Regions from separate parts of the Ruminococcus sp. B05 genome, predicted to be linked through region 3. Evidence: predicted binding sites of a transcription regulator. Region 3 holds the regulator's gene; each other region holds the start of a gene.

Region 1 (10,648 bases), on a different contig from region 3:
CCATATAAACGCTGGGAATTTGATATGGAGAATAGCAACATGAAAGGTCATTGGATTGGTGTTTTTATAGACAAAGGGAATGAAACACAAATAGACTTTACAGAAAATGTGATACCTAAAAAGTGGTTTATGAAACCTTTTGTAAAAACCTATTTAAAAAAACAACAAAAGCAATTTGTTCTGGACTTAAAGAAAGCATTGGAATAATAAAATTCAAGATTGGAGGGTTGGAAATGGCTTCAAGTAAAGATTATTTACAATTTGTTTTAGAACAATTATCAGAATTACAAGAAATAACATATCGTGCAATGATGGGAGAATTTATTATCTATTATCGTGGAAAAATCATTGGCGGTATATATGATGATAGGTTACTGGTAAAACCAACAAAGTCTGCAATTTCTTATATGCCAACAGTTACTTATGAAATTCCATACGAAAATGCCAAAGAAATGTTATTGGTGGAAGAAATTGATAATAAAGATTTTCTGACGGGGTTATTTAATGTGATGTATGATGAACTACCAACGCAAAAACCTAAAAAGAAAAAATAAACAGTTTTTAACTTGACAATTTCATATCCATACACACAAAGCAGTTAGTCTTAGGATTGACTGCTTTTTTCTTACCAAAATTATAGATTGGAGTGATGAAATGATATACTCTTAGAACTTTTTAACAAGATTATTGAAGCATAAAATTTTGTTGTAGTGCTTATATGTGAATGGTATAATCGGGGTATGAAAAAAGATAAAATAGATTAGGAGTCAAGTTATGGATTATATCATAAGGGAAATTAAAAAAGCAGAATATGATTTACTCAATGACTTTTTGTATGAAGCAATTTATATTCCAGACGGTGTTGAGCCACCACCTAAATCAATAATTAACTGTCCAGAATTACAAGAATATGTTTTTGAATTTGGAAAGCGAAAAGATGATAGGGCTTTAGTTGCGGAAGTTCAAGGAAATGTCATAGGTGCTATTTGGGTACGAATAATGAACGATTACGGACACATTGACAATGATACACCGTCCCTTGCTATGTCTGTTTTTCAAAAGTATAGAGGACAAGGGATTGGGACTTCATTATTGCAACAATTATTGTTAGTGGAAAAATCTTTTGGTTATTCAAAAATTTCCTTATCTGTTCAGAAAAATAATTATGCAGTAAAAATGTATAAGAAAGCAGGTTTTCTTGTTGTTGATGAAAACAGCGAAGAATATATTATGACTATAAATCTATAACAGACAATCTAGTTTACAATTTCATATCCCTACATACAAAGCAGTTAGTCTTATGATTGACTGCTTTTTAAAAAGACACCATTTAGGTGTAATGATGTCTTTTGGGTGTTATTTTATAGTCATATCAAGGCTCATTCAATCGTGGTAAATTAGTGGTAAAATGAATGGTTTTCTATACTCCAAAATGCTTGAAAGTATAGTGGTTATGCGAATAATCCAAAATTAGATATAAAAATTAATATAAAAGCTATAGCGAAAAACAAAGCTCATAAGAAAAATTATGCGAAAATTTATGTGAAAATAAATAGAAGTTCCTTGACAGAAAATGCATTGGATTTTATCATGAAAGATACGTGAATTACGCAGGATGAAGGAGAAAAAATATGGATTATATATTATTGATCATCGGATTTGTATTGTTAATCAAAGGGGCAGACTTTTTCGTAGACGGAAGCTCCAGCGTGGCAAAAATATTAAAGGTGCCGACAATCATCATCGGTCTTACAGTCGTAGCATTTGGAACAAGTATGCCGGAGCTCTCAGTCAGTGTGACGGCAGCACTTCGGGGAAGTAATGACCTGGCAGTCAGCAACGTGTTAGGTTCCAATATTTTTAACCTGTTGGTTGTCCTAGGATGTTGTGCATTGGTAAAACCTGTGGCGGCAAAATGGTCCTTGCTCAAAAAAGAGTTTCCATTTTCAATATTGATCACAATTATTTTACTGCTTGTAGATTCTGATTTTTCTATTATGAAAATATTGGACGGAAACCAGGGATTTGTCCTGGGAAGATGGGCAGGATTACTGTTTTTGATTTTGTTTGTTCTTTATATATATGCAACCGTAAAATCCGCACTTCGCTCCAGAGCAGAAGCAAAAGATATGGAAGAGGAAGAGTATAAGACGATGAGCCCACTAAAAAGCGGCATTTATATCGTAATCGGATTAATCGGAATTGTGTGGGGCGGTAATCTGGTCGTAGACAGCGCATCGAATATCGCATTGACATTTGGATGGAGCCAGACATTTATCGGGCTTACAATTGTAGCACTTGGAACATCACTTCCAGAGCTGGTTACATCTGTTGTAGCAGCAAGAAAAGGAGAAAATGACCTTGCAGTAGGGAATGTTGTCGGTTCAAACATTTTCAACATTTTATTGATACTTGGAGTGTCTTCCTTTATCACACCAATCACACTCGATGTGACAGCGGTGTATGATACAATCATTTTAATTATAGCAAGTATCGTCGTGTATGTATCAGCAATCAGCAAACGCGAGATTCAAAGAAAAGAAGGAATTCTCTTTTTAGTTTGCTATTTTGCATTTTTCCTTTACGTGTTTATGAGATAGAAACAAGTGAGATATTTCATAAGGAATAGAGTTATAAAAAAAGAAAAATCGTAGTCGATAGATTACAAAAGAAGGGAGAGGACAATGGAGAAGAAAAAAATTATTGAATTCCGTAACATTGTAAAAAATTTTGATGGTCAGATTGTATTAAAAGGTATCAATCTGGATATTTATGAAAATGAATTTGTGACCCTGTTAGGACCAAGTGGATGCGGTAAAACCACATTGCTTCGAATTCTGGGAGGATTCCTGGATGCGGACGAGGGAAGCGTAATGTTTGATGGAGAAGAAATCAGTCAAAAACCTCCATATGAACGTGAGTTGAATACTGTATTTCAGAAATACGCATTATTTCCACATTTAAGTGTTTATGAAAATATTGCGTTTGGTCTTAAGATAAAAAAGATGAGCAAGGATATCATTGACCAGAAGGTTATGAAGATGCTTAAACTCATCGGTCTGGAAGGGTATGAAGATAAAAATACAACCCTGCTTTCCGGAGGACAGCAGCAGAGAGTAGCGATTGCCCGCGCCCTTGTAAATGAGCCGAAGGTCTTATTATTAGACGAACCATTGGCGGCGCTGGATTTGAAACTGCGTAAAGAGATGCAGTATGAGTTGAAACGTATCCAGCAGGAAGTAGGAATCACATTTATTTTTGTAACACATGATCAGGAAGAAGCACTGACAATGTCAGACAAGATCGTTGTTATGAAAGGCGGAGAAATCCAGCAGGTAGGAACACCGGAAGAAATCTACAACGAGCCTGCAAACGTATATGTAGCCAATTTCATCGGCGAAAGCAACATCATTTCCGGAAGAATGCTCGAAGATTACAAAGTACGATTTGATGATGTAACATTTGACTGTGTAGATTTCGGATTCAGAAAAGACGAACCGGTAGATGTAGTATTGCGTCCAGAAGATATCGATATTGTTGATGTCAAAGACGGAAAACTTACCGGAGAAGTACAGAGCGTACTCTTTAAAGGAGTCCACTACGAGATTATTGTTGAGACAGTCCCGGGAACAAGTGTAACCGTAAACATGCGAGTAGTACATAACCGTGATGTGACAAGCGAAGACGGAACAGAAAAAATCAGTGCCAGCGATTTTTACGTCGATGTGGAAGATGTAGAAGCACTTGATGATAAAGACATTATCGCTTTCTCAAATGCACAGGCATGGGATCCAAAGACAGACGAGTACATTTCCATCGCAAGAATTGAATATGATTTGAAGCCGGAAGAAGGAGAATATCCAGTTACATTCTCAACATCGAAAGGAACAAGTGTACAAAGAAACATTTTTGTTGTCAACCAGCCTTTCGTTAAAAATGAGAGAGCAAATGAAGGTGTTATGGCATTTAACTTCTCAAAAACAGTAGATGAAATCATAGAATCCCAGGCACTGGATACAGATTTGAAAACATGGGCAAATGCACAAGGTTGGAAGTTGACAGACGAAGACCAGAGTGTAGATTTAAGTGTAGATTACGATTTTGAGCCGGAAGATGTAAAAGAAGGTGTATATAAGATCACATTCTCAACGACAGGTCGTGAGTTTAAGATTCATACAACAGACTATTCCGAGGAAGGTCAGGAAGTCGGGCTGACATTCTTCCCGGAAGATATCCATGTTATGTCGAAGGTGGTATTTTAATATGAAGAAATTCTCACAGTTAGCAATCCCATATATCGTGTGGGCGGTGTTGATGCTCGTACTTCCAATGGCACTGATTTTCCTTTACTCTATCACAGAGCCTGGAAACAGCATCATATCCTTCTCAATAACACTGGATCAGTACATCAAATTCTTTACCGACAAAGATTTCTTACTGATTCTGTGGCGCTCACTTGCAATTGCGGTTAAGACAACCATCATCTGTCTGCTGCTTGGTTATCCGATTGCATATTACATTGCAAGAACAAAAGAAAAAACACAGAACATGTTAATCTTATGCATTACAATTCCAATGTGGATCAACATGCTTGTGCGTACTTATGCGTGGATCGGTCTCTTAAGTGATGGCGGATTGATCCAGAAAATATTAAGTCTCGTAGGTCTTGGACACATAAAGCTCCTTTACACAGAAGGTGCAGTATTGCTTGGTATGGTATACAACTTCCTGCCATTTATGATTTTGCAGATTCAGACATCCCTGTGTAAAATGGATACTTCCTTATTAGAAGCAAGCGCAGATTTAGGGGCAAGTCCGGCGCAGACATTTCGACGCATCACCCTGCCATTATCATTGCCGGGCGTGATCAACGGAATCACATTAGTATTTTTGCCGGCAGTAAGCTCCTTCTTCATTCCAAAGCTGTTAGGAGGAGGTCAGTATTTCCTTATTGGAAATATGATTGAAAACCAGTTTATTACAGTAGGAGAGTGGAACTTCGGAAGTGCCATCTCTATGATCATGGCAGTTATTATGATGCTACTTATGATGGCAGTGCGTAAAACTGAAAAACGAAATGCAGGCGGAAAGGAGGCATAATCTAATGAAAAAAAATAAGCATCCATTTGGTAAGATACTTCTGGTTCTGACGATTGTGTTCTTCTATCTTCCAATTATATATATGATTATTTTTTCATTTAACGATGGAAAATCATTGACAAAATTTACCGGATTTTCATTGCGCTGGTATCAGCATATGATGGATTCCGGAGATATGATGAGCGCATTATCCACAACATTTAGCGTGGCAATCATCGCAACAATCATTTCAACAATTATCGGAACAATCACGGCAATCGGATTAAGCAAATCCAAAAAGATTATCAGAGATCTGATGGAGCAGGTAAACAATCTGCCGATGATGAATCCGGAAATCGTAACAGCGATTGGATTTATGCTGCTGTTCATTACATTTAAAATAGAAAAAGGCTATGTGACAATGCTTCTGGCACATATCGCATTTTGTATACCATATGTAATCTTGTCAGTCATGCCAAAAATCCGTTCGCTTGACCCAAATATCGCAGATGCGGCGATGGATTTAGGGGCGACACCGTGGCAGGCATTGACAAAAGCCATTGTACCGCAGATTACACCGGGAATTATCTCAGGTGCACTGATTGCATTTACCATGTCAATAGATGATTTTATTATTTCATACTTCGTGACAGGCCGCGGCGTAAAAAACTTAAGTATTGTAGTTTATACGATGAGCAAGCGTGTAAATCCAAGTATCAATGCGGTGTCAACACTTGTTGTTGTCATTATTACAATAGCGCTGGTAATTATTAACATTGCACCGGTCGTAGCTTCAAAACGTGCAAAAAAAGAAAATGTAGGCCGAAGAAAATTCGTTTATCCGGCAACTGCAGCAGTATGTGTATTGTTAGCAATTGTGGTTTTTGTAAATATATCCGGAAACAAGGCCGCGTCAAAGCCATTTGAAGGCCAGACCTTGCACATTTACAACTGGGGCGAATATACCGGTGAAAATATCATCAACGATTTCCAGAAAGAGACCGGGGCAACCGTTGTTATGGAGAACTTTGATTCCAATGAACAAATGTATATCAAAGTCGCAAATGGAGAATCCTACGATATCCTTGTTCCAAGTGATTACATGATCCAGAGATTGATAGGCGAAGGATATCTGCAAAAATTAGATCATTCAAAACTAGACTGCCTTGATAAGCTCGATGATGGCGTAAAAAATCTGGCATACGATCCGGGAAATGAATACTCAATACCATATTTCTGGGGAACAGTCGGAATCATTTACGATAAAACAAAGGTAGATATCGAAGATTTGAAAAAAGAAGGCTACAACATTTTCCTCGATGAAAAATATAAAGGAGATATCTATCTCTACGATTCCGAGAGAGATTCCTTTATGATGGCGTTGAAAGCATTGGGATATTCCATGAATACAACGAATGAAAAAGAAATCCAGAAGGCTTATGACTGGCTCCTTCAGTGTGTGCAGACGATGGATTCGGAAATCGTTATGGACGAAATCATTGACAACATGGCACAAGGCCGAAAAGCATTAGGCTTAATCTATTCAGGAGATGCAACTTATGTCATGGCAGAAAATGAAAACATGGGTTACTATTTACCGGAAAGCGGAACAAACCTCTGGTCTGATGCGATGGTTATTCCGAAAAATGCAAAGAATCCAGAACTTGCATACGCATTTATCAACTATGCAAGCGACTATGACGGAGCTTATGATAACTCAAGCTATATAGGTTACACTGCCGCAAATAAAGAAGTTATGGATGATCTCTCCAAAGTGGGCGGCGATTTCGAAGGAATCAATGCGTACATTCCAAGAAGCGACAATCAAAATGATGAAATATTTGAATATAATGAAGATACAAAGAAGATTATCAGTGATCTGTGGAGCAGAGTAAAAATTGCAGCAAGTAATGCGAAGTGATAAGAGGGGTGCGAAAGCACTCCTTTTTCTATGTGGCGAACGTAAGTATTTCTTATTATATGAAAGTGGATGTGAGGGCTTACGAAAGCAGATTGGTATCTGAAAAGAGACATGAAAATAAAATTAGCACTCACCATTAAAAAGTGCTAACAAAAGTGTTGACAAACCAAAAAAGCAGTGGTATTGTTATAGAGTAAATAGAACAAGAAAAATTCATGGTAGCTTTTAGAACGCTTTTAAAAACTACCATTTAGCAACCAATTTTTATAAAAAAGGGGGTTTGTGTTATGAACATTAATAAATTTACACAGAATTCATTGCAGGCAGTTCAGTCTTGTGAGAAGGTTGCCTATGATTATGGCAATCAGGAGATCGCACAGGAACATTTACTCTATGCACTGGTTACACAGGATGACAGCCTGATTTTAAAATTATTAGAGAAGATGAACGTTCAAGGCACATTGTTTATCAATCGTGTAGAAGAAGCAATCAATAAAAGACCAAAGGTGCAAGGGGGACAGGTGTTTGTCGGACAGGATCTGAATAATGTATTGATCCATGCAGAAGACGAGGCCAAACAGATGGGAGACGAATACGTTTCAGTTGAGCATTTGTTCCTTGCATTGTTAAAACACGCAAGCAGAGAGATGAAAGCACTGTTTCGAGAGTTTGGAATCGACCGCAACTCATTTCTCCAGGCATTGTCCAGTGTCAGAGGTAATCAGAAAGTGACAAGCGATAATCCGGAGGCAACCTACGATGCACTTGCAAAATATGGTACCGACCTGGTTGAGCGTGCAAGAGAGCAGAAACTGGACCCGGTTATCGGACGAGATGCTGAGATCCGTAATGTAATCCGAATCCTTTCACGTAAGACAAAGAACAATCCGGTTCTGATTGGTGAACCAGGTGTTGGTAAAACGGCAGCAGTAGAAGGTCTTGCACAGCGAATTGTAAGAGGAGATGTGCCGGAAGGCCTGAAAGATAAGATTATTTTCGCACTGGATATGGGGGCACTTGTAGCAGGAGCAAAGTATCGAGGAGAATTCGAAGAACGTCTGAAAGCCGTATTGGAAGAAGTAAAGAACAGCGAAGGCAAGATCATTCTCTTCATCGATGAGCTGCATACAATTGTCGGAGCTGGTAAGACAGAAGGCTCTATGGACGCCGGAAATATGCTCAAGCCAATGCTTGCACGAGGCGAGTTACATTGTATCGGAGCTACAACTCTGGACGAATATAGAAAATATATCGAGAAAGACGCAGCACTTGAGAGACGTTTCCAGCCGGTTTTAGTAGATGAACCAAGCGTAGAAGATGCCATTTCCATCCTTCGTGGACTGAAAGAACGTTATGAAGTATACCATGGCGTTAAAATCACAGACGGAGCACTTGTGGCAGCGGCAACATTGTCCAACCGATATATATCAGACCGTTTCCTTCCGGATAAAGCAATCGACCTTGTCGATGAAGCATGTGCATTGATTAAGACAGAATTAGATTCCATGCCGGCCGAGATGGACGAATTGCGAAGAAAGATTATGCAGCTTGAGATCGAAGAAGCAGCACTTAAAAAAGAAGAAGACCGGTTAAGCAAAGAAAGACTGGAACATTTACAGCAAGAACTTGCAGAACTTAGAGAACAATTTTCAAAACAGAAAGCACAGTGGGATAATGAAAAACATTCCGTAGAACGTGTTCAAAAAATCCGTGAAGAGATCGAACAGATTAATAACGATATCCAAAAAGCACAGCGCTCATACGATTTGGAAAAAGCAGCCGAGCTGCAGTATGGAAAACTTCCACAGCTTCAAAAACAATTAGAAGAAGAGGAAGCACATATCAAAGAGAAAGACTTACGTCTGGTACATGAAAGTGTTACAGATAATGAAATCGCCAGAATCATTTCCAGATGGACAGGAATTCCGGTAGCAAAACTAAACGAGAGCGAGCGAAGCAAGACTCTTCATCTTGACGAAGAACTGCACAAACGTGTCATTGGACAAGACGAAGGCGTAACAAAAGTGACAGAAGCTATCATCCGTTCCAAAGCAGGAATCAAAGATCCATCCAAACCAATCGGTTCATTCCTATTCTTAGGACCAACCGGTGTAGGTAAGACAGAACTTGCGAAAGCTCTCGCAGAAAGCTTGTTTGATGATGAAAATAACATGGTTCGTATCGACATGAGCGAATACATGGAGAAATATTCCGTGAGCCGTCTGATCGGAGCTCCTCCGGGATATGTCGGATACGATGAAGGCGGTCAGCTGACAGAAGCAGTTCGTAGAAAACCATACTCCGTTGTACTGTTCGATGAGATTGAAAAAGCACATCCGGACGTATTCAATGTACTTTTGCAAGTACTGGATGATGGTCGTATCACAGACTCACAAGGCCGTACAGTAGACTTTAAAAATACAATATTGATCATGACATCCAACATCGGATCCTCCTACCTGCTGGATGGAATTCAGGACAACGGCGAAATCAAGCCAGAAAATCAAGAAATGGTAATGCAAGATTTAAGAGCACATTTCAGACCAGAATTCCTGAACCGTCTCGATGAGATTATCATGTTCAAACCATTGACAAAAGAAAACATCGGTTCAATTGTAGATTTAATGATTGCAGATGTAAACAAGAGACTGGAAGATAAAGAAATCTCCATCGAATTGACACCAGAAGCAAAAAGCTTCGTTATAGATGGCGGTTACGATCCAACTTACGGTGCAAGACCACTCAAACGATATCTGCAGAAACACGTTGATACATTAGCTGCAAAACTGATCCTCGAAGGAAATGTCGGAACAGGCGATGTGATCTTATTACAGGTTGAAGATGGCAAACTTGTAGCGAAGATAAAAGGTCGAAGTGATATTTAATAAAGAGAATAAGTAATATTAGATGGCAGACTGTGCGAGCAGTCTGCCATTATTTTAGTCTCAGATAGCATAATGCCCACAAAAATACCAAGCGACTATGCTCTCTTGCTCAGCTTCGTCGGGCAAGCCCGACTCCAATTCGCCAGATTGCATAGTCGCTTGGTATTTTGTATGGTGGAACGGGGGATCCCATCACTTATCCAATACTTTATTAATCTGTTCCACAGGTAAATTCAAAAGTTCAGCAAGCTTATCAACATCAGTGATTGACTTAGATAGAGTTCTGATAAATTCTTCGGTCACTTGTTCTGTTACCTGTTCTGTTACCTGTTCTGTTACTTGTTCGGTCACCTGTTCGGTTACTTGTGCTGTTACTTGTTCGGTCACTTGTTCTGTTACTTGCTCCGTTACTCGTTTCGTTACTTCCTCCGTCACTCGCTTCGTTACCAGTTCTTCCTGTTCTTGAAATTCCTCCGCCATTAATTCTCTCAATGCTTCACACATAGTTTCTTTAACCTCCTTTACTGCATCCCAGTTCGCTCGGGTAATAACTTCCATTGCAGCTTGATATAATTTCGATGATTTTTTTGTCTCATATTCTCTGAGAAGCGTTTCAATTTCATCAGGCTCAGACATGTTGTTGCGTAAACTCTGCAACCAGAGATTTTCTTTCGGATCTAATTCCCTCGTCACCAAAAGCTGCATCGGAAAAGCATCCCCGGTAATATAATAGATTCCAGCCTCCACATGACTAATATCCAGT
Region 2 (10,648 bases), on a different contig from region 3:
TATTCTGATCTTATTATAGAAGAAGAGGGAATCAAGGTTTCGGTTACCAATACAGGTGACAGAGACGGAGCTGAGGTTGTTCAGATGTATGTAGGACTTCCTAATGCAATCGTGTTCCGACCGGAAAAAGAACTGAAAGGTTTTGCAAAAGTTTATCTAAAGGCAGGAGAAAGCAGACAGCTCAGGATTCCGTTTGATGATAAGACATTCCGTTATTGGAATATAAAAACGGGACAGTGGGAAATAGAAACAGGAACTTATCAGATTATGGTAGGAGCCAGTGTTGCAGATATTCGTTTAACAGGTATGACTGAAAGAACAGGAAATAGTAATGGGTATCCGTATAATCCTGCAAAAATGCCTTACTATTATACAGGAATCGTGCAGAAAATATCAGATGAAGAATTTCGTGAACTTCTTGGCCATGAGATACCGAACAGAAGATGGAGTGGAAATCTGGAAGTCAATGATGCAATTTGTCAGATGTATTATGCAAAAAGCCGACTTGCAAGACTGATATATAGATGTCTCACAAAAATGAAAAAGAAGAGTGAGGCACAGGGAAAGCCGGATCTGAATATTCTTTTTATTTACAATATGCCATTTCGAGCGATTGCTAAGATGACTGGCGGAGCAGTCAGTATGGAAATGGTATATGGAATTGTCGATGCTGTGAATGGCCACTTTATGCTTGGAGTAAAAAAAGTAGTTGGCGGATATTTTAGAAACAGAAGAAATAATAAGAAATATGAAAAATTATTAAAAGGAGCCGGAGGAAAGTGCAGATGAATCATATAAAAAATATATGGAAATGTTTTGAAGAGAAACATTCTACTTTTGCAAAATGGCTTTATCAGATATTCTATTTTGTTATATTCAGTATGGGCGTGACAGTATTCCAGTATCTTGTATTTACATTTTTACCAGGGATTTTGGGAATTGGTCTGGCTGGTACAGAATTTATGTGGCCAAAGGTTTCCATGAATCTGTTTGGAGTAAAATTTACATGGAGTTTGCTGGGGTATAATGTATTGCGTGATGCAACGGGGAATATACTGATCGGTGGTGGACTTGGCTATTTTATCAGTTATGAATTGGGGTCATTTCTTGCACAGTGTATCAATTTTCCACTTCAGAGAAATATTACTTTTAAAAGTCATGGAAATCCTGTATATCAGGCAATCTGGTATTTTGTTGCATGGGTGGTAATTTCGCTGATTTGTAATGGATTTAATAATCTGTGGATGCCAGTTGCATCTGCATATGTGGCACCGGCAGTCTATAACATGCTTGTGACAATTATTACAGGTGGAGTTTCCATGGTGATTTTTTTCTTTGTGTTTAAAATTATTTTCCCAGAGGGGAAGGCTGAATAGAAGAAAATAGCAAGATGTTAGAAACTGGCATTAAAATGATGCAACCGGATATGATTTGGAACATCATAAAATCAACAAGGATAAAGGTAAAAAAATATGAATAAAAGACAAAAAGTTCTGATTGTAGATGATTCAAAACCGGTGTTTATGAAAGAGGATCTACTTCCCGTTATGGGAGATAATCAAATGATCCAGGATCTGCCCTCGGCATTTATCCGGGTTTTGGAGGAACAGAACGCATGAAAAAAATAATGGAAAAGGATATTCTGATCCGGGATGTAGAAACAAAAAATATCATGACTAAATCCAGTCTTCCGGTAGGGGGATATTCTGTCAATCCTTATGTAGGATGTACCCACGGCTGCAAATACTGCTATGCCTCTTTTATGAAACGGTTCACCGGGCATACCGAATCGTGGGGAACATTTCTGGATATAAAACACTGGCCGGCAATTAAAAACCCGAGAAAATATAAAGACCAACGGGTAGTGATTGGTTCCGTGACAGATGGGTATCTGCCCCAGGAAAAGGAGATAAGAAATACCCGCAGGATTTTAGAACAGTTAAAAAATAGCGGTGCAGAAATCCTTATCTGTACGAAATCGGATCTTGTACTCCGGGATATTGAATTACTAAAAGAAATGGGAAAAGTCACTGTCTCATGGTCGATCAACACATTAGATGAAAAATTTCAGGCAGACATGGATCAAGCTGTTAGTATCAGCCGACGACTTGAGGCAATGAAGCAGGTATACGAAGCCGGAATACGTACGGTTTGTTTCATTTCCCCAGTATTTCCGGGCATCACAGACTTTGAAAAGATTTTTGAACGTGTGAAAGATCAGTGTGACCTGGTATGGTTAGAAAATCTAAATCTCCGCGGTGGTTTCAAACAGGAGATTCTGGATTATATTCAGAAATGTTATCCCCACCTTGTTACCCTGTATGATGAAATCTATCGCAAAGGAGATCGAAGTTATTTTCGGGCATTGGAAAACCAGGCAGCACAGATGTCCCAAAAATACGACTGTCCTTTTGTAGACAACGAACTGCCTTATGGCCGCGCAGAGCCAGGCCATCCTGTAATCGTGGACTATTTCTATCATGAAGAAGTACGGGGATCGGAAAATACAGGGCGGCGCAAAAAATGATTGAATTAGTCGAGCTGTAAAAGAGGTGCCTCAAGAGACTGAAACAACTCATAGTTTTCCATGAATGTTACAGTCTCTTTATTATTATCAGTATACTCCACACTCTGGGTTGGTATCAATATCAAGATGAAGCAAAGGCTTTTCTCCCTCCACTGCCCGGTATATATCCAGCATAGTAATTTCATCCGCAGGTTTGGTAAGACAGGCGTTTGCCTGGCCTTGGATATTGGAGATAAGGCTTGCATTTTTCAGCGCGGCCATCAGCTGCCGGATATAGGCAGGATTTGTTTTTACACTTTTTGCAATCTGGGCACTGGTCAGATGCTCTTTTTCTTCTTGTAATTTATATTTTAACATGGTATAATTTGATGTAATTTTAATAATAACAACACAAGAAAGGAAAGTTAACCATGCAGCCAATGAAAAATATTGTTTTTGAAAATGCATATCAAAAAAATGCCCGGACCTTATTAGATAAACTTAATTCTGCTGAAGCCATTCTGGTAGGAGCAGCAGCCGGCATGTCCGCTTCCTGTGGCTATAATTTTTTCTATCAGAATGATGCGATATTTCAGAAATATCTGGGGGATTTCCATAAAAAATATGGATTTACCGGAGCCTTTAACGGATTTTACTATCATTATCCTTCCCCGGAAGCTCACTGGGCATTTCTTGCACGTATGGGCTATATGGAATATGAGTGTCCTACAGGACAGCCTTACTACGATCTCATGGAACTCCTTGAGGGTAAAAACTATCATATTATGACCACCAATCAGGACTTCCAGTTTACCCGTGTGGTGTCCGAAGAAAAATTAAGCGCCATCCAGGGTGATTCCCGCTATTATCAGTGCAGCCGCCGATGTCATGACCAGATTTATTACAACAAGGATATGGTCTATGCCATGAATGCAGCTATTGACGAGAATCTGTGTATCCCCGTCAAAATGATCCCCCGCTGTCCAAAATGCGGAGCCCAGATGGAGCCCTGGGTACGGGGATATACATTCCTGGAAGGTGCCAAGTATAGAGACGAATACCGGAAGATCAACGAATTTCTGGAAAAGAATAAAGAGAAGAAGATCCTTTTTCTGGAGTTGGGCGTAGGACGAATGACCCCTATGTTTATCCAAGAACCTTTCTGGAATCTCACATACTCCCTGCCTAAGGCGTTTTACATTACCATTAATCCAAAGGACGCCCTTCTTCCTGGAGAAATAGAACAGAAGGGGCTGGTTATCAAAGAAGACATTGCCCTAGTGCTACAGGAGGCAGTGAGGGTAAAGAAAGAGGAAAACAAGGAGCATGGAGAAGCATAGTCACAAGGACATAGAATCCCTTGTCCGGCTGCTCACAGATGCTGATGCAGTGGTAGTAGGCGCAGGTTCCGGACTATCCAGTGCTGCGGGATTTAACCATTACCACTGGGCTCCTGCACTAGAAACACATCTGGGAGAATTCAAAGACTACTACCATTTCACTTCTCCTTTTGCCGGATTTTATTACTGTTACTCTTCTCTGGAACAGCAATGGGCCTACTATACAAAATATATTTACAGTATGTGGCATCTGCCTATAGGTCAGCCATATCTGGCTCTTAAGGCTGTACTTGCCGGAAAAGATTAGAGAGAGGACACCGGGGGTGATCAGACTGCCTTTCTGGGATATGACGGTCCGTAACAGTCAGGTGTTTTACGTCTGTCTGAACCAGGAAGCCTTTTCTGCTCCGGAACATTTAAAAGGGAGAAGTCTTTACCTGCAAGGCAATCTGGCAGATATATTAAAAGAACTTCGGACACAGTTGGAAAAGGAGAAATAACATTATGGAAGAAAACTTCAGAAATATTTATAAAGCTATCCAGGAAGCAGACGCTCTTCTCATCGGCGCCAGTAACGGATTTTCTATTTCGGAAGGATACAATATTTTTGCAGATGATCACTGGTTTCAGAAAGATTTCGGAGATTTCCGCAGCAGATACGGGATCAGAAACATACTGCAGGGATTATTCTTTCAGTATCCTACAGAAGAATCTAAATGGGCATTTTTCAGCAGACTGATCAGCCGGAAATGTTATCTGGAACAGCCCGGTCCTGTAATGGAGGATCTGTATCGTCTGGTTGGTTCCAAAGATTATTTTATTGTGACCTCCAATGGCGAGGACCATTTCGTGCCTGCAGGATTTGACAGGGATAAGGTCTTTGAGATGGAAGGCCGTCTCACCCAGTCCCGGTGCCAGAATGGATGTGGAACAGGTCCTTACGAAAACCAGAATGAAATTCTCAAAATGGCGAAAGCTGAAAAAAACGGACAGATCCCCTCAGAACTGGTCCCCTGCTGTTCCTGCTGTGGAGGGCCAGTTACGGTCAATATGGCAAACAGCAATGCATTCTTTCAGACCGAACAGTTCCAGAAGAAAATGCAAGACTATCAGAACTTTATTAAGAAATATCATGGTAAAAGACTAGCAATCCTGGAATTGGGCGTGGGATGGCGAAACCGTATGATCAAAGAGCCTTTCATGAGTCTTGCTGCTTCTGAACCTGAAGCAGTTTATATCACCTTCAATAAAGGAGAAGTCTATATTCCTTCAGAAATTGCCGGAAAGTCGATCGGGGTAGATGGAGATATTGGGGAGGCGCTGAAAGAAATATGTCTGGCAAGAGAGAACCTATAGGGTTGTTTATATATTTCTATTTGGGCAATTAATTTTTCTGAATGGACAATGCAAAAAAGGCACTGAAAACCGTAGAAATATTGGATTTTCAGTGCCTTTTCCATTACTTAAAGAGAAAAAATATAATAAATTTAAGTTTCGCTAAATTCTATTCGTTTGAGCATCGCCATTGCTTTGACGGTTCACGTTTTCCACAATCATCACAAGTTTGCGGCCAGTTGATTTTCCATTCAAAATATTCATCTCTGCTAATCGCACCAGATTTCAGTTCTTCTTTTCTAAGTGTCCATTCTTTTAGAAAATCATTGAGAATCCCATAATTAAACCACATGCCAACAGGTGGATGAGCAGGCCAGCTATCAGAATTATGGTAGCGGATAGCGGTATCCTCACTGGAATTTACTTTTTCGTCTGGATAAGTCTCCAATTGAAAGAGATTGATCATGCTGGGATTAAATTCGTCAATCCAGAACAGGATTTCCATCAGTTCAGAAGCATTCATCGTAGTTGGCTCATGTAGTGTCAGTGGGTTTACATCCAGAATCTTAGCCATTTCTGCAACCAGATCTTTACGGGGAACCCGGTAGTTGGTTTCGTATTGGGCAAGGCGGTTTGCCCCTTTATCGCCCCAGCCAAGAGCAGCACCGAGTTCAGCCTGTGTCATATTCCGGAATGTCCGGATTTTTTTTATTTTATCACCAATCGTCATATCAGATTTCCTGCTTTCTATTTGATAATTCCATTTTACTATCAAAATCTCAGAATGTAAACAGAAAGATTCGCAAATAAGCGAATAAAATAATGGATGCCATTGCCAATGCCGTATCAGACAGCTGTGAACCGGCAATTATCCCGGATATCACTTTACAGACGGTTGATGGAAAGACTGTTATTGTGGTAGAGGTTTCTGAGGGCAGACAGCGCCCATATTATATTAAAACTCTTGGCAGAGATGGCGGTGTATATGTCCGTGTTGCCGGAACTACCCGTCTCGCTGATGAGTATATGATGAAAGAATTGTTGTTTGAGGGCAGTAACCGTTACTATGATCAGGCTTTATGTACTGGGTTAAATGTTACAGATGAAGATATTGATGCCCTTTGCAAAGCTATGAAAGAGCAGGCTGTCAGAAATGCTCGTACAGAGGAACAGAAAGCATCGATTAAAGATGTGGGAAGACAGCAGTTGCGTTCCTGGGGAATTTTAATTGAGCGTGATGGAAAGGATTATCCATCCAATGCGTTTGCTATTTTGACAGGCAACGGAGGACTTCATGTTGCAACGCAATGTGGTGTGTTCAAAGGTACAACGAAAGCAGTATTTGTTGACCGTAGAGAATATACCGGTCCGCTTTGGGAGCAGATAGACGAAGCATTTCAGTTTGTTCTGAGAAATATTCATTTGGGTGCTACTATTGTGGGAATTTATCGCCAGGACGTTTATGAGATTCCACCGGATGCCATTCGTGAGTTGATTATTAATGCTATGGTACATCGTAGTTATCTGGATCATGGTACCATACAGGTTGCTGTATATGACAATCGATTGGAGATTACTTCCCCAGGAAAGTTGCCAATGGGACAAACGATGGAGCGTATGAAAGAAGGCTATTCTAAAATCAGAAATGAAGCTCTTGCGCATGCGTTTGCTTACATGAACCTGATTGAGCATTGGGGAAGCGGTATTCCGAGAATTATTGATAAAGTAAAAGCTTCTGGACTGCGGGAGCCGGAGTTTATTGGTGGCGAAGTTGATTTGCGTATCAATATTTATCGAGGTCAGATTGATAACAATAACGCCATGATTAACGCCAGTGGCGTTGAAAATGGCACTATTGGCGTCAATGATGGCACTGATGGTGATGAAGTGCCGTTTAATAAGGAACAGACGCAGCTTGAAAAGTTGTTGCAGATTATAGAGAAAAATCCGTCTGCAACACAGGCGTATTATGCGGAAGAAATGGGTATATCAAAAAGAACGGTTTCTCGAATGTTCGCTTCTTTACAGGAAAAAGGTAGATTGGTACAGAGCGGAACAAAACGAAAATCAAATTGGAAAATTATAAGGTAGGAGGACAGCATGGATACAGATAAAATAATACAAGATCAGACGAATATATTTTTCCAAGATTTTGTCGTTAAAATGTGGTCAAACCAAGAAACCTCCGTGCGAAAGTAAGTGAAAAATTCCTGTGAAATAGTGGCATACGCCATGCACAGCTCGGGAAAGACTTCCCTCGCTGTCGGGCTGTCGCCCTATAAAATAGCAAAAATAGACGCCTTTGCAAGTAAACTAGCAGGGCGTTTTTTTCACCATTCTGCATGGTTCGTAGCGTTCACAAAATCTTCACAAAAAATTAGCACTCATCTATTGACAGTGCTAATAATAGGTGCTATAGTACAAATAGAACAAAGGAGGAGGGAAATAAAAGAGAAAGCCTCAGATCCGAAAGTTCAAGAACTCAACACTTTTGCAAATCAAAAGTGCTAACATATATGGATTCAAAAAGGAGAGATGACTTATGTTAAGACCTAGTATTTTTGGAGAAAGCTTTTTAAATGATTGGAACGATTGGGATAACTGGATGAATTTTTCACTCCCGGATGTGGAGAAAAAGTTGTATGGAAAACATGCAGCACATGTAATGAAAACAGATATTAAAGAACATGATGATGCATATGAATTGGTAGTAGATTTACCGGGATTCAAGAAAGATCAGATTCAGGTAGAATTGAAAGATGGTTATTTGACTATCAGCGCAGAGAAAGGTCTTGAAAAAGACGAGAAAGAGAAAAAAGGAAAATACCTCAGACAGGAACGTTATTCAGGAAGCACAAGCCGTACATTCTATGTAGGTAAAGATGTTACAGAGAATGATATTCATGGAAAATTTGAGAATGGTATTTTGACACTCGATATCCCGAAGAAAGAGGAGAAGAAAGAAGTGGAAGCAAACCACTTTGTAACCATTGAGGGATAGGATAAAAAGAGCTCCCTGGGAAGTCCTGGGGAGCTTTTTCTAAATAAGAGGAAAATTTTATGTGTTGTTGATTTGAAATAAGTTGATAGATGCTGTTAAGGCAATGCTTTGAGAAAATATCAGGAGGTGATATAAATGGCAAAGAGGGATTATTATGATGTATTAGGGGTTAGTAGAAGTGCAAGTGCCTCAGAGATCAAGAAAGCTTATAGGAAGCTTGCAAAAAAATATCATCCTGATACGAATGCGGGAAATAAAGAAGCAGAACAGAAATTCAAAGAAGTTACAGAAGCATACAATGTATTAAGTGACGAAGAAAAGAAAAAAATGTATGATCAGTTCGGTCATGCAGCATTTGACGGAAGTGCACCAAATGGTGCATATCAAGGTAATGCAGGAAATTCGGGTTTTGGTGGTTCTTACAGCGGAGCATACCAAGATGCGAATGGCGCTTACCATGAATATCATTTCAACAGCAGTGACATGGGGGATATTTTTGGTGATATGTTTGGAAATATGTTCCATGGCGGTGAAAGTGGCAAAGGTTTTGGCAGTTTCAGAAGCGGAAGTGCCGATGGTTTCAAAGGTTTTGGCGGCTTTGGAAATAGTGGAAGTCAGGGCTTTGGCGGGCAATATTATAAAAATGCACCACAAAAAGGTTCCGATATCCACGCAGATGTAACAGTAGGATTTGACGAGGCGGCATTTGGCTGTGATAAGATAATTACATTACAAAATCCATCAGACGGAAGCAGTCAGTCATTAAAAGTACACATTCCGGCCGGTATTGATACCGGAAAAAGTGTACGGCTTCGTGGAAAAGGCCAGCCGGGATTTCAGGGCGGTGAAGCCGGAGATTTGTTTTTGAAAGTAACAGTAGCGAATAAACCTGGATATGAGCGAAAAGGTGCAGATGTCTATACAACAGTACAAATCCCATACACAACAGCTGTGTTTGGAGGAGAAGCAAGAGTTCACACGCTGTATGGAGACGTCATGTGTAAAATCAAAGAAGGAACACAGTCAGGAAGCAAGATTCGATTAAGAGGAAAAGGAATTGTTTCCATGAAAAATGCATCCGTGCATGGAGATCAGTATGTCACAGTGGAAATTCAAGTGCCGAAATATTTGAATCAGGAAGCAAAAGAAAAATTAAAAGAATATCAGAGAGCGTGTGCGTGATAAAAATGATAAAAATAGTACACGCGGATAATAGAAAGAGACTTTACACTATGCTATAATATTTACGATAAAGGTAGATAGTGTAAAGTCTTTTTTTGCTTTACACAAAAGCCTTTTCATTTTACACAAAGGAAATAAATAAAAATGTCGAATGTAAATGAGTATAATTGGGATAAGTTGTTAAAAATAAAAACAAGTGGCAGAGATGATACAAAAGCAGACCAATATTGTTATCCGTATGAGCCTACGCCATATTGTGTACTTGAGAGACTGGCAAACAGCGGGTATATCAAGAAAAATAATTGCGTGATTGATTATGGCTGCGGAAAGGGCAGGGTTGATTTTTTCTTATCTTATCAGACAAGATGTAAAAGTGTCGGAATAGAATATGATGAACGGATTTACAAAGATGCCTGCAATAATCAAGACACTGCAGTTTCCGGTTCAAGAACCGAATTTTTACTTCAAAAAGCAGAAACATATTCATTAGAAAAACAAGAAGACAGAATGTTTTTCTTCAATCCATTTTCAATAGAAATATTAAGAAATGTAATAGCTCGAATTGTTCAATCATATTATGCAGAACCAAGACAAATGTTGTTATTCTTCTACTATCCGTCAGATGAGTATATTGCGTATCTGATGACGGTAGATGAACTAACATTTGTTGACGAGATTGAGTGTATGGATTTGTTTGAAGAAAACAATAAACGTGAACGAATTATGATTTTCGAGATAGGAAATGAGTAGAAAAGTGATGAAATCATATGACACGGTGTTGAAAATTTTGCCGGAAATTGTAAAGCATGTGGATATTTGTTATAATAAAAAATATTTGCAATTCAAAGGGGAAAATACAAGTAGAAAGGAATAGAGAAATGAAAGAAAAAATTCATGCATTGACAGAAGAAATGTTGGAGAATATGGGGAGATTGGTAGCAATTGATTCTCAGCTGGGGACACCAAAGGAAGGGAAACCATTTGGCGAGGGACCAGCAAAAGCTCTGGAGGAAGGACTTAGGATTGCAAAAGAGCTTGGATTTAAAACAGTAAATCTGGACAATTATTGTGGATATGCAGAGATGGGAGAGGGCGAGGAAATCATCGGAATCGCAGGACATCTTGATATTGTTCCGGTAGGTGGAGACTGGACTTATGATCCATTTAAGCTTACAAGAGATGGAGATTATGTATATGGACGTGGAACAACAGATGACAAAGGTCCGGTTATAGAGGCACTTTATGCAATGAAATTGTTGCGTGATTCTGGAATTAAAATGAATA
Region 3 (10,648 bases):
GACCATAAGCAAGTGCTGCAGCTGTAGGCTCGTTAATAATACGTTTAACATCAAGTCCTGCAATTTTACCGGCATCTTTTGTAGCCTGACGCTGAGCATCGTTAAAGTAAGCTGGTACTGTAATAACAGCCTCTGTTACTTTCTCACCAAGATATCCTTCTGCATCTGCTTTCAGTTTCTGAAGAATCATTGCAGAAATCTCCTGTGGAGAATACTTTTTGTCATCAATTGTTACTTTGTAATCTGTACCCATCTCTCGTTTGATTGAAGAGATTGTTTTGTCTGCATTTGTTACAGCCTGACGTTTTGCCGGTTCACCAACAAGACGTTCTCCTGTTTTTGTGAATGCAACAACAGAAGGTGTTGTTCTTGCTCCCTCTGTATTTGCGATAACAGTTGGCTGACCACCTTCCATTACGGCAACACAACTGTTTGTTGTACCTAAGTCAATACCAATAATTTTTCCCATGATATTTGTCCTCCTAATTTATCATTCTAAATTTACTGATTTACTACTTCTAATTTGCTACTTTTACCATGCTGTGTCTTACAACACTATCACGGTATGTGTAACCCTTCTGGAATTCTTCTACGACAATATTTTCGCCGACCTCCTCATCTTCTACGTGCATAACTGCATTGTGAAAATCAGGATTGAATTCCTGACCAACAGCCTCGATTGGTTTCACGCCTGCTTCACCGAGAGTTGTCATTAACTGTTTGTAAATTTTATCCATCCCTTCCATGAAAGGATGTGATTTTTCTTCCTCTGACACAGCTGCCAGTCCGCGTTCAAAATTGTCCACGACTGGAAGAATTTTATCTATGATATCTTTCGCTCCTATTTCGTACATCTGTTTTTTCTCTTTATCTGTACGTTTGCGGAAGTTATCAAACTCAGCCATTTGACGAGTGAGACGATCTGTTAATTCTTCAATCTTTTCGTCTTTCTTGTCTTTCTTGTTCTTTTTACCAAATAATTTTTTCTCAGATTTTTCTGTCTCTTCTAATGCTTCATCTTCTGAAATTTCTTCTTCGGATCCATCAGCTTCAACAGCTTCTTCTGTTACCTCTTCAGATTCTTCTTCAACAGTTTGTGCGGCTTTTGCTTTTGCCTCTTCTACTGCTTCTTTTACCATATCTTCCTGACTCATTTTTCCCTCCACCAATTTTATTCTATATCCTGTTCGCTTAAATCTCTACGATTTAAAGTATCCAGTTCACTCTTTAATGTCTGCAATGTTTTCATTACATGTTCATAATCCATACGTTTCGGGCCAATAATACCGATTGTTCCACGCATTCCTTCGCCCAGCTCATAAGTAGCTGTTACAACACTGCAATCTTTCATTGTCTTGACTGGAGTTTCATCGCCAATATAAACTTGTATTCCTGTATTCTTTTCATTTGAAAGAGTTTCTGTAACCAGTTCTGCAAGTTGTTGCTTTTCCTCAAAGGCACTTATTATTTCCTGTGCACTCTGCTTATCACTTAATTCCGGATACTTAAAAATATTTGTCGCACCACATGTATAAATTTCCATATCATCTTCTACATGAATAATATCTGCAACAGCATCAAGCACATCACTGATTACTTTACTATGAATACCGGCCTGCTCTTTTAATCTGGCAATCAATCCAAGATTAATTTCCTCAATAGACATGCCATTGAGTGATGTGTTCAGAAGCATATTCAGCTTTAGCATCGTTTCATTGCCTAACTCTTCATCAACTTCGATAATCTTGTTTTTAATTACATTCCCCGTCATTACAATAACTGCAACAATCTGTTCTGGATCCACCTGTGATAATTGAATAAATTTCAATGTGTTCTTATGGTTGATCGGAGCAGAAATCATGGTTGCATAATTTGTATTATTCGCAAGCACTCTCGCTGCTTGTTTTAATACTTTATCAACCTTATCAGATTTTTCTAATACAACATTTTTCAAATCTGATAATTCTTGTTCCTTATCGGCCATCAACATATCTACATATAACCGATATCCTTTATCCGAAGGAATTCTTCCGGCAGAAGTATGTGGCTGGAAAATATATCCCATATCCTCTAAATCCGCCATCTCATTTCGAATTGTTGCTGAACTTAAATTCAAGTCGGTTGATTTCGAAAGAGTTCTTGAACCTACCGGTTCTCCGGTCTCAAGATAATTCTGGATAATTGCTTTAAGTATAATATGTTGTCTATCTGTTAATTCTATATCCATCTTCTTAAAACCTCCTCTTTCTTTGCTATTAGCACTCCACTTATTTGAGTGCTAACACCTTACAAGTAATAAGATATCACCTTGATTTCCGTTTGTCAACACTGTTTATCATTTTTTTATAGAAATAAAAATTTATTGTATATTTCTATAAAAAAGAAAAAACTCTGATATAAACAATCAAAGTTTTCCTGTTTTTATTAGTATTGATTTTAAAGTAAAAATTCAGATAGTACATAATTGCTGATATCCATTCCTCTGTGAGTAAGGAGCAGATTATCTTCTTTACTTATTATTAATTTATCTTCTTCCAATCTTTTTATTATACTTCCATAAACCTCTTCAATTTCCTTACCAAAAAACTTGTGAAACTTATTTTTTGAAATGCCAGCTGTTTTTCTTAATCCCAAATACATAAATTCTTCCATTTGATTTTCTAAGGTTAAGTATTCGCGTTCTATTTCAATCGCTTGTTTTTGATTAATGTTTTGAATATATTTATCTCGATTCATAACATGATTGAAACGGATTTGTTCTTGTATTTCGGAAGTATTTTTATTTTGAACGGAAATTAGAGATGCTGCACCGGCACCAAGTCCAAGATAATCCACTCTGTCCCAGTATCCAAGATTATGCGTACATTCTTTTCCGGGATATGCATAATTGGATATCTCGTAGCGGTGCATTCCACAACTTTCTAACATTTGAATGGTCATCTCACCCATTGTATATTCATCATCTTCGGAAGGAAGTTTCCAGTCACCCGCATCAAAAAGACCTTTATAATACCACTCATAGAACTTGGTTTCTTCTTCTAATATCAAGCTATATGCAGAAATGTGTTCAGGGTTAAGTGCCGAAATTTTTTTCAGTGTATTTTCCCAGCTTTTTAAAGTTTGTCCAGGAAGTGCTGACATAAGATCAATATTTCTATTCTTAAATCCTACTTGATCAACAGCTTCCCATGTATTTAGAAAATCTTTGTAAGTATGAATTCTTCCCAACATTTTCAATTCTTTATTTTCTGTTGATTGCAATCCGATACTTACACGGTTGATACCTGCCAGTTTATAGCTTCTTAATTTTTCAATGTTTATAGTTCCTGGATTCATCTCCATTGTAATTTCTGCAATAGGATCGATTGTAAAAACCTGATTTAGATTTTCAAAAATCAGGTTCATCTGTTCAGCTGTCAAAAGAGACGGTGTTCCTCCCCCGAGGAAAACCGTCTTTACTATATATTCTTTTGCAAAGTCTTTATAACGATTAATCTCTTTACATAAAGCCTGTACATAAGTATTTAATTCTTCTTTTGTTCCACTTGCGGAAAAGAAATCGCAATAATTACACTTTCTTACACAAAATGGTATATGGATGTATAATTCTAATTCTCTCTTCATATTAATCTTCATCTAATTTCAATACACTCATAAATGCTTTTTGCGGGATGTCTACATTTCCAACTTGACGCATTCTCTTCTTACCTTCTTTTTGTTTTTCAAGAAGTTTTTTCTTACGTGAAATATCACCACCATAACATTTAGCAAGAACATCTTTTCGCATTGCTTTAACTGTTTCTCTGGCAATTACTTTTCCACCGATTGCTGCCTGAATCGGAATCTCAAACATTTGTCTTGGAATTTCCTGCTTTAATTTCTCACACATTTTGCGTCCACGTTCATATGCATTAGAACTGTGGATAATAAATGAAAGTGCATCCACTTCTTCTTTATTAATAAGAATATCCAATTTGACAAGTTCTGAACGCTCATATTCTAACATCTCATAATCAAAAGATGCATAGCCTCTGGAACGAGATTTTAATGCATCAAAGAAATCATAAATAATCTCATTAAGTGGAAGGTGATAAGTTAATACAGCTCTTTTTTCTTCTATATATTCCATTCCCTGATATACACCGCGGCGTTCCTGACATAAATCCATGATTGCACCTATAAATTCAGAAGTTACCATTATTTCAGCTTTTACAATTGGTTCTTCCATATAGTCGATTTCAGACGGATCCGGCAGGTTCGTCGGATTTGTGAGTTCTATTAAATCACCATTTGTCTTATGTACTTTATAGATTACACTCGGTGCTGTTGTTACCAAATCCAGATTGTACTCTCTTTCTAAACGCTCCTGGATAATTTCCAGATGAAGTAATCCCAAGAAACCACAACGGAATCCAAAACCTAACGCAATAGATGTTTCTGGTTCAAATTGTAGTGCTGCATCATTTAACTGTAGTTTCTCCAATGCATCTCTCAAATCAGGATATTTCGCTCCATCAGAAGGATAAAGCCCACAATATACCATCGGATTTACTTTCTTATATCCCGGCAAAGGTTCTGCACATGGATTTTGTGCATTTGTAATAGTATCTCCAACACGAGTATCTTTAACATTTTTCAAGCTGGCTGTAATATATCCAACCATTCCTGCTTCCAGTTCATCACAAGGGATGAACTGCCCTGCACCAAAATACCCAACTTCAACTACATCGGCCACAGCTCCTGTAGCCATCATCTTAATCGGAGTACCTTTTCGCACACTACCTTCTTTGATTCGACAAAATACAATAACTCCACGATAAGAATCATATACAGAATCAAAGATCAAGGCCTGTAAAGGTGCCTTGGCATCGCCTACCGGAGCTGGTATTTTCTCAACAATTGCTTCTAAAACATCCTCTATATTAAGGCCTGTCTTTGCTGAGATCAAAGGTGCATCTTCAGCTTCAATTCCAATTACATCTTCTATTTCTTCTTTTACTCTCTCCGGCTCTGCACTCGGAAGATCAATTTTATTAATAACCGGCACAACATCAAGATCATGATCCAGTGCGAGATATACATTTGCCAATGTCTGTGCTTCTACTCCCTGTGCTGCATCTACAACCAAAATGGCACCATCGCAAGCTGCCAGACTTCGGGACACTTCATAGTTAAAATCTACATGCCCCGGTGTATCAATCAAATTGAAGATATATTCTTCACCATCCTTTGCCTTGTATACTGTTCGGACGGTCTGTGCCTTGATTGTAATACCGCGTTCACGCTCTAAATCCATATTATCCAAAACCTGTGCCTGCATCTCGCGATCTGTTAAAAGACCTGTTTTTTCAATAATACGATCTGCCAACGTAGATTTCCCATGATCTATATGTGCAATAATGCAAAAATTTCGAATTTTACTTTGTTCTATTCCTGACACTTTTCTTCCTCCAAATTTTATTTATTTTGTAAAATATGATGTCGCAGTTATATTCTTTTATTAATACAATTATTTTGATGAATATTTTATTATGAACAACTCCACCGCCAGATTATCCGTTAACAATCCTGTTTTTACACGTTGTTCGATATCTGCACTGTATTCCATAACCATTCTCAGTTCAGAGGTCTTAAAATATTTTGCCTGCTCCATGTATTTCCCAACTGCAAATGGATGTAATCCTGTTTTTGCTGCAATTTCCTTTTTGCTATATCCTTTATTTGCCAAATGTTTTACCTGAAACAACATGCGATATTGTCTGGTCATCAGAAAAAGGATTCGCATAGGCGGTTCTTTTAATGCAAGCAATTCATAGTATAAATCTAAGGCTTTTTTTTGTTGTTTTTCAGCGACCGCATTAACCATATCAAAAATGTGATTAGCAATTTGTGTAACACAGATTGCATCGACATCTTCTTTTGCAATGTCTGTTTTCTCCATAGTATAACTGAATAATTTTTCCAGTTCCTTTGTGATATTTTCCATATCTGTTCCGACTTTATTTAAAAAATAAAGTATCGTCTGTTCCGTAACCTGTTTGTTTTCGTTTCGAATCTTTCCTGCAACCCAACGTTTCAACGTACTTTCATCTTGAAATGGGAGTTCGACAACGCGTCCTTTTGATTTTACCGCCTTAAACAGTTTACTTCTTTTATCTATCTCATCTTCGACAAAGATATAGTATGTGGTGTCTGGCATTTCTTTTATATAATCTGCCAGATCTGCACCTGCACTTTTAAAAAAGCCGGTATTGTCAAATACGATTAATCTTCTTTCGGCAAAAAAAGGTAGTGTTTCAGATAAATCAATCACGGATTTAACATCCACTCCTTTTCCTTCAAAATGTGCAAAATTCATCGTATCGCCTTCTGGAAGCAATGCTTTTGTAAGACGATCCCGGTATTGTTTTTTTAAATACGCTTCTTCCCCGTATAAGAGATAAATTTGTTTAAATTGTCCTGTTTTTAAATCTTCATTTAAGCTTTTCATAACTTCTATATTATATCGGAAATACCTGCTTTTTGCAAAACATTTATTCTCAAGTTTTTTCCATTTGTTTTTATATGTATTGCCCCTTGATGTTGTGTATTATAGATAGTACATTTTTGCTTATTTAATCGTTCAAGAGTTTCTTGATGTGGATGCCCATATCGATTATTTACTCCTGCTGAAATTAACACAACCAAAGGAGAAGTTATTTCCAGAAATTTTTTAGGTGTAGAATTTCTCGAACCATGATGTGCAACTTTTAATATATCATACTTCCTTAAGCTTCCGCTCTCGATTAATTGCGTTTCCCCTTCTCCTTCCAAATCTCCAGTAAACAGCATATCGAAGTCATCAAATTTTAAATCTAAAACCATCGATGCTGCATTCCCATTTTCACCACTATAATTTTTTACCGGTCCAATACATGTTAATGTGAATGGTATATCTTTTTTATATTCTACGAATTGATGCCCCGCTGACATTATGATTACTTTGGTGCGGTTTTCTTCTGCCGTCGCGGATAAATCTTTTAGTTTGTCATCCCATACTTCCTTTACAGGCAATACCAGCGCTTTTATTTTTATATTTAATTTCTGGCTTTCTAACATTTCTTTAACTCCGTTTATATGATCTTCATCACCGTGAGATATGAAAATATAATCTAAACATCCAACACCTTTTGATTCCAAAAAAGGAATCAGACGATAAAGACCTACTTGTGATACATCTGTGCTGCCTCCATCTACAAGACAGTTAGTCCCGTTTGGGGTGCGGATAAAAATGCCATCCCCTTGTCCGACATCCAATATCGTAATTTCCAAATTTCCTTTTTTACGGTAGGACACACAAACAATTCCACATAATGCAATTATACAAACTACACTTCTTATAGCAAAATATCTGCTTTTCAAACAAATTCTTTGGCTTTCTTTTTTTTCTGTTTCTATAAGATCTTTTCTGCTTTTGGATTTATATTTCTGCTTTTCGGACTGAATATCCCAATATTTCCATATAAAATAACTTATCAATAATACTGTATAATATGCCAGCATTATCCATATTGAGGGTTTTCCTGTCACAATCCTGCCAAACGGAACATCTATCATAAACATACACAATTTTTCATATCCCCATAAAATAGCCTTACACAGTTGTAAAATCAAGTTACCAATTGGATAAAAAATAAATAAAAGTAATATGCCTACAATCCCAACTCCAATTAAAATCGACATACAAGGAATTACAATTATATTTGTTAGCACTGACCATGTAGGGATTTCAAAATAGTAATACATTGTCATTGGAAGAAGCATTACTTGAATAGCAATTCCAGGACAGAATATTTTAGGTATGAATGAAGTTTGTTCAAGAAGCGGATTTATTAATATCATCGCTAAAACTGCACCAAATGAAAATAAAAATCCTGCATCAAACAAATATAACGGCTGCCATAAAACAATTACTACAGTGGCAATTGACAGAGAAGTTAATAAATCGTAATCTCTTCCTAAAATTTCTGCTCCCATTCGTACAATGTACATAATGATAGCTCGAAGACTAGATACTCCGATTCCAATCATCATCGTATATAAAAGCAAAAAGAGTATTCCGATTATTCCCGAAGCCGAAAAACTGAGTCCTAATCTTCTTAACACTTGATACATCCCGATTCCTATAAAAGACATATGCAAACCGGATATTGCAAGAATGTGTCCAATTCCCCCTTTTTGATATAATTGTTTTATAGTTTGATCTAAATCTTTTTTATCCCCAAGTAATATTGCCGCCATACTGTTTCCGGCATCTTTCCCAAGACTATGCAACAACATATTTTTTATAGATTCTCTGATTTCAAACAGTTTCTCTTTCAAATGGTCAGTTTTTTGATTATTTATGTGGATTTTGGTAGACCAGATTTGTGCAGGGATGTGTTGCTTTTGATAATAGAATTTTTGATTAAAATTTCCGGGATTCCGGTTTCCTTGAAAAAAATATATTTTCCCAACTACCTGAATAATATTTCCAACCATAATTGAATCGGAATCTTTTACATTTACAAGAACTCTTTCGCGTTTTATTTTTACCCAGGTGCTTTTTCGATATACCTGTATATCTTTTAGATAATAAACAGAATAAGAAGTACGTTTGTCTATGTCATATACTTTCCCTTCAATTATTACATTTTCATTTTCCAGATAATTTTGTTCTAAATAGGATGGTTTCAAATCTCTGGATATTTGAAACCATCCTACCAAAACAAGTTGAATTAAAAGAATAGCTATCGCTAAAAGACAGCAGGGTCTTTTGAACATTTTTATTCTTCCGCATGTTGTATTAAGTCCAAATCCTGTTGTAATGGTTGAGACAAATCAATTGTATTCATGTATAAAACATTTTTTTCACCATTTACCATAATTTGTACCTTATTTACCGCTGTTCCCTCAATCAGCGAATTTACAATGGAATAAATTGTTATTTCCGGTTTTATGTCGTGTGCACTCGACATAAATTCTGAATCAAAATTCACATAGCAAATATTATCTTTTACTGTCACACTTAATAATGTACAAGTAGAAGATATTGTCGGATGAGCAGTCTCATCCTGAGGACCATGCATCAGTTTCTCTACAATTAGTTTTTCTCTTGAAGTATTTGTACTATATTTTACTTGTTCATTTTGCTTTACAAGTTTATCTCCTGATTCATTTGCAAAATATAATGTAAGCTCCGTCTCTTCATATGAGCTCAATGAACTGCCATTATTTTGGACAAAGTCGTCCTCATTTATAATTCCTGCCGGATTTCCCTTATCATCTTTCAATTCCTCTCCATCAATTGTAATGTAAATACCACTGATTTTAGGGATTTTTACTATAGATTGTGCCAGTGATGCAAGAATTAATTCTTGTTCTACAACCGGTAATTTCAAATAATCATCATTTAAATCTATATAAACAATCATATGTCGAATTTCACATTGTTGTATTTTTATCTGTTCAGGAATTGTAGTGGAATAATTAATTTCTTCAGCTGGTTTTTGTAATTCTTTTATAACATTATTCACTTGTTCTTCAGTCGTTTTTCCCGGAAAATCATAATTAATTTTTACTAATCCATTTCGTTCCCCGTTTACACTGTATATGAACGAATCATCATTTTTTACCTCTGTACGTTTAGCACATCCGCACAACATACATAAAGCAAACAGGAGAACTGTGATATATGCCTTATTTTTTTTCACCATAAAATCCTCCCTGTCAATTTTTACATCTATCAAGTAGAAACATATATAAGCGGAATTCGAACCGTAAATGTTGTACCTTCTTCCGGATCGCTGTAAACTTTAATTGATCCTCGATGCATAATAACAGCATTTCGTGTAATTGCAAGACCAAGACCTGTCCCTCCAATCTCTCTGGAATGAGACTTATCTACACGATAAAATCTTTCAAAAATATGATCTTGATCTTCTTTTGGAATTCCAATTCCTGAATCTGATACCTTTACATAAAAATATTTGTGATCTGCATTCAGTGAAACATGAACCCAGCCTTCATCATAGTTGTATTTAATTGCATTTTCTACCAGATTCGATATTGCAAGTGTCATTTTTACTTCATCAATTTCTGCTGTCACTGGGCGAAAGCTTTCTAAAACAATCTCAATCTGCTTCTTTTCAGCAATTGGTCGAAGTCGTTTTAAAATCAACTCAAGCAGGTCATTTACATTTACTTGTGAAATATTTAAATTCTGTGCCGTTTTATCCATTTTAACCAAAGTTAAAAGATCATTGATAATATCATTTTCACGATCAATCTCTTTTGCAATATCTTCCATAAATTCCTGATACAGTTCAATAGGGACCTGTTCTTGTGTAACAAGAGAATCTGCCAGCACTTTCATCGATGCTAATGGTGTTTTTAATTCATGTGAGACATTAGATACAAATTCTTCTCTTGAATCATCAAGTACTTTCATCCGACCTAACATTTTGTTAAAAGCATCGGATATATCCTTAGTTTCTGTAAACGTATTTTCATGCAATACTTCTACAACATAGCCTTCTGTTACTCCTTCAATATCGGCTGCAATTTTTCTAAGCGGTCTTACAATACAATCTGCTAATAAAATCGCCAATGCAATAACGATCGTCATGAT

What was found. The regulator HrcA, encoded in region 3, represses chaperone genes, less so after heat shock. The targets are predictions, from matches to a motif close to TGTTAGCACTCNNNNNNNNNGAGTGCTAACA.
Region 1: a site for HrcA is predicted at 7,122-7,152, ahead of clpB (ATP-dependent chaperone ClpB). Genes of this name have one in related genera too.
Region 2: a site for HrcA is predicted at 7,557-7,587, ahead of D8Q48_RS11890 (Hsp20/alpha crystallin family protein). Genes of this name have one in related genera too.

The regions. Positions count from the first base shown of each region.
Region 1 is NZ_RBZR01000021.1:899-11,546, forward strand. It holds gene D8Q48_RS13275 (SRPBCC family protein) at 1-207, shown strand, start outside; gene D8Q48_RS13280 (TfoX/Sxy family protein) at 234-554, shown strand; gene D8Q48_RS13285 (GNAT family N-acetyltransferase) at 775-1,248, shown strand; gene D8Q48_RS13290 (calcium/sodium antiporter) at 1,632-2,600, shown strand; gene D8Q48_RS17815 (ABC transporter ATP-binding protein) at 2,685-4,262, shown strand; gene D8Q48_RS13300 (ABC transporter permease) at 4,264-5,100, shown strand; gene D8Q48_RS13305 (extracellular solute-binding protein) at 5,105-7,000, shown strand; gene clpB (ATP-dependent chaperone ClpB) at 7,288-9,885, shown strand; gene D8Q48_RS13315 (3-isopropylmalate dehydrogenase) at 10,078-10,648, opposite strand, start outside.
Region 2 is NZ_RBZR01000016.1:51,381-62,028, forward strand. It holds gene D8Q48_RS11835 (glycoside hydrolase family 3 C-terminal domain-containing protein) at 1-789, shown strand, start outside; gene D8Q48_RS11840 (hypothetical protein) at 786-1,376, shown strand; gene D8Q48_RS11845 (hypothetical protein) at 1,473-1,619, shown strand; gene D8Q48_RS11850 (radical SAM mobile pair protein B) at 1,616-2,527, shown strand; gene D8Q48_RS11855 (Rrf2 family transcriptional regulator) at 2,615-2,884, opposite strand; gene D8Q48_RS11860 (NAD-dependent protein deacetylase) at 2,938-3,846, shown strand; gene D8Q48_RS11865 (hypothetical protein) at 3,833-4,153, shown strand; gene D8Q48_RS17235 (hypothetical protein) at 4,170-4,346, shown strand; gene D8Q48_RS11870 (NAD-dependent protein deacetylase, SIR2 family) at 4,351-5,202, shown strand; gene D8Q48_RS11875 (helix-turn-helix transcriptional regulator) at 5,351-5,911, opposite strand; gene D8Q48_RS11880 (ATP-binding protein) at 6,004-7,272, shown strand; gene D8Q48_RS11890 (Hsp20/alpha crystallin family protein) at 7,724-8,182, shown strand; gene D8Q48_RS11895 (J domain-containing protein) at 8,318-9,364, shown strand; gene D8Q48_RS11900 (SAM-dependent methyltransferase) at 9,509-10,114, shown strand; gene D8Q48_RS11905 (M20 family metallopeptidase) at 10,243-10,648, shown strand, end outside.
Region 3 is NZ_RBZR01000001.1:342,752-353,399, reverse strand. It holds gene dnaK (molecular chaperone DnaK) at 1-469, opposite strand, end outside; gene grpE (nucleotide exchange factor GrpE) at 519-1,154, opposite strand; gene hrcA (heat-inducible transcriptional repressor HrcA) at 1,172-2,227, opposite strand; gene hemW (radical SAM family heme chaperone HemW) at 2,437-3,624, opposite strand; gene lepA (translation elongation factor 4) at 3,626-5,440, opposite strand; gene holA (DNA polymerase III subunit delta) at 5,510-6,490, opposite strand; gene D8Q48_RS01375 (DNA internalization-related competence protein ComEC/Rec2) at 6,496-8,802, opposite strand; gene D8Q48_RS01370 (GerMN domain-containing protein) at 8,805-9,734, opposite strand; gene D8Q48_RS01365 (HAMP domain-containing sensor histidine kinase) at 9,764-10,648, opposite strand, start outside.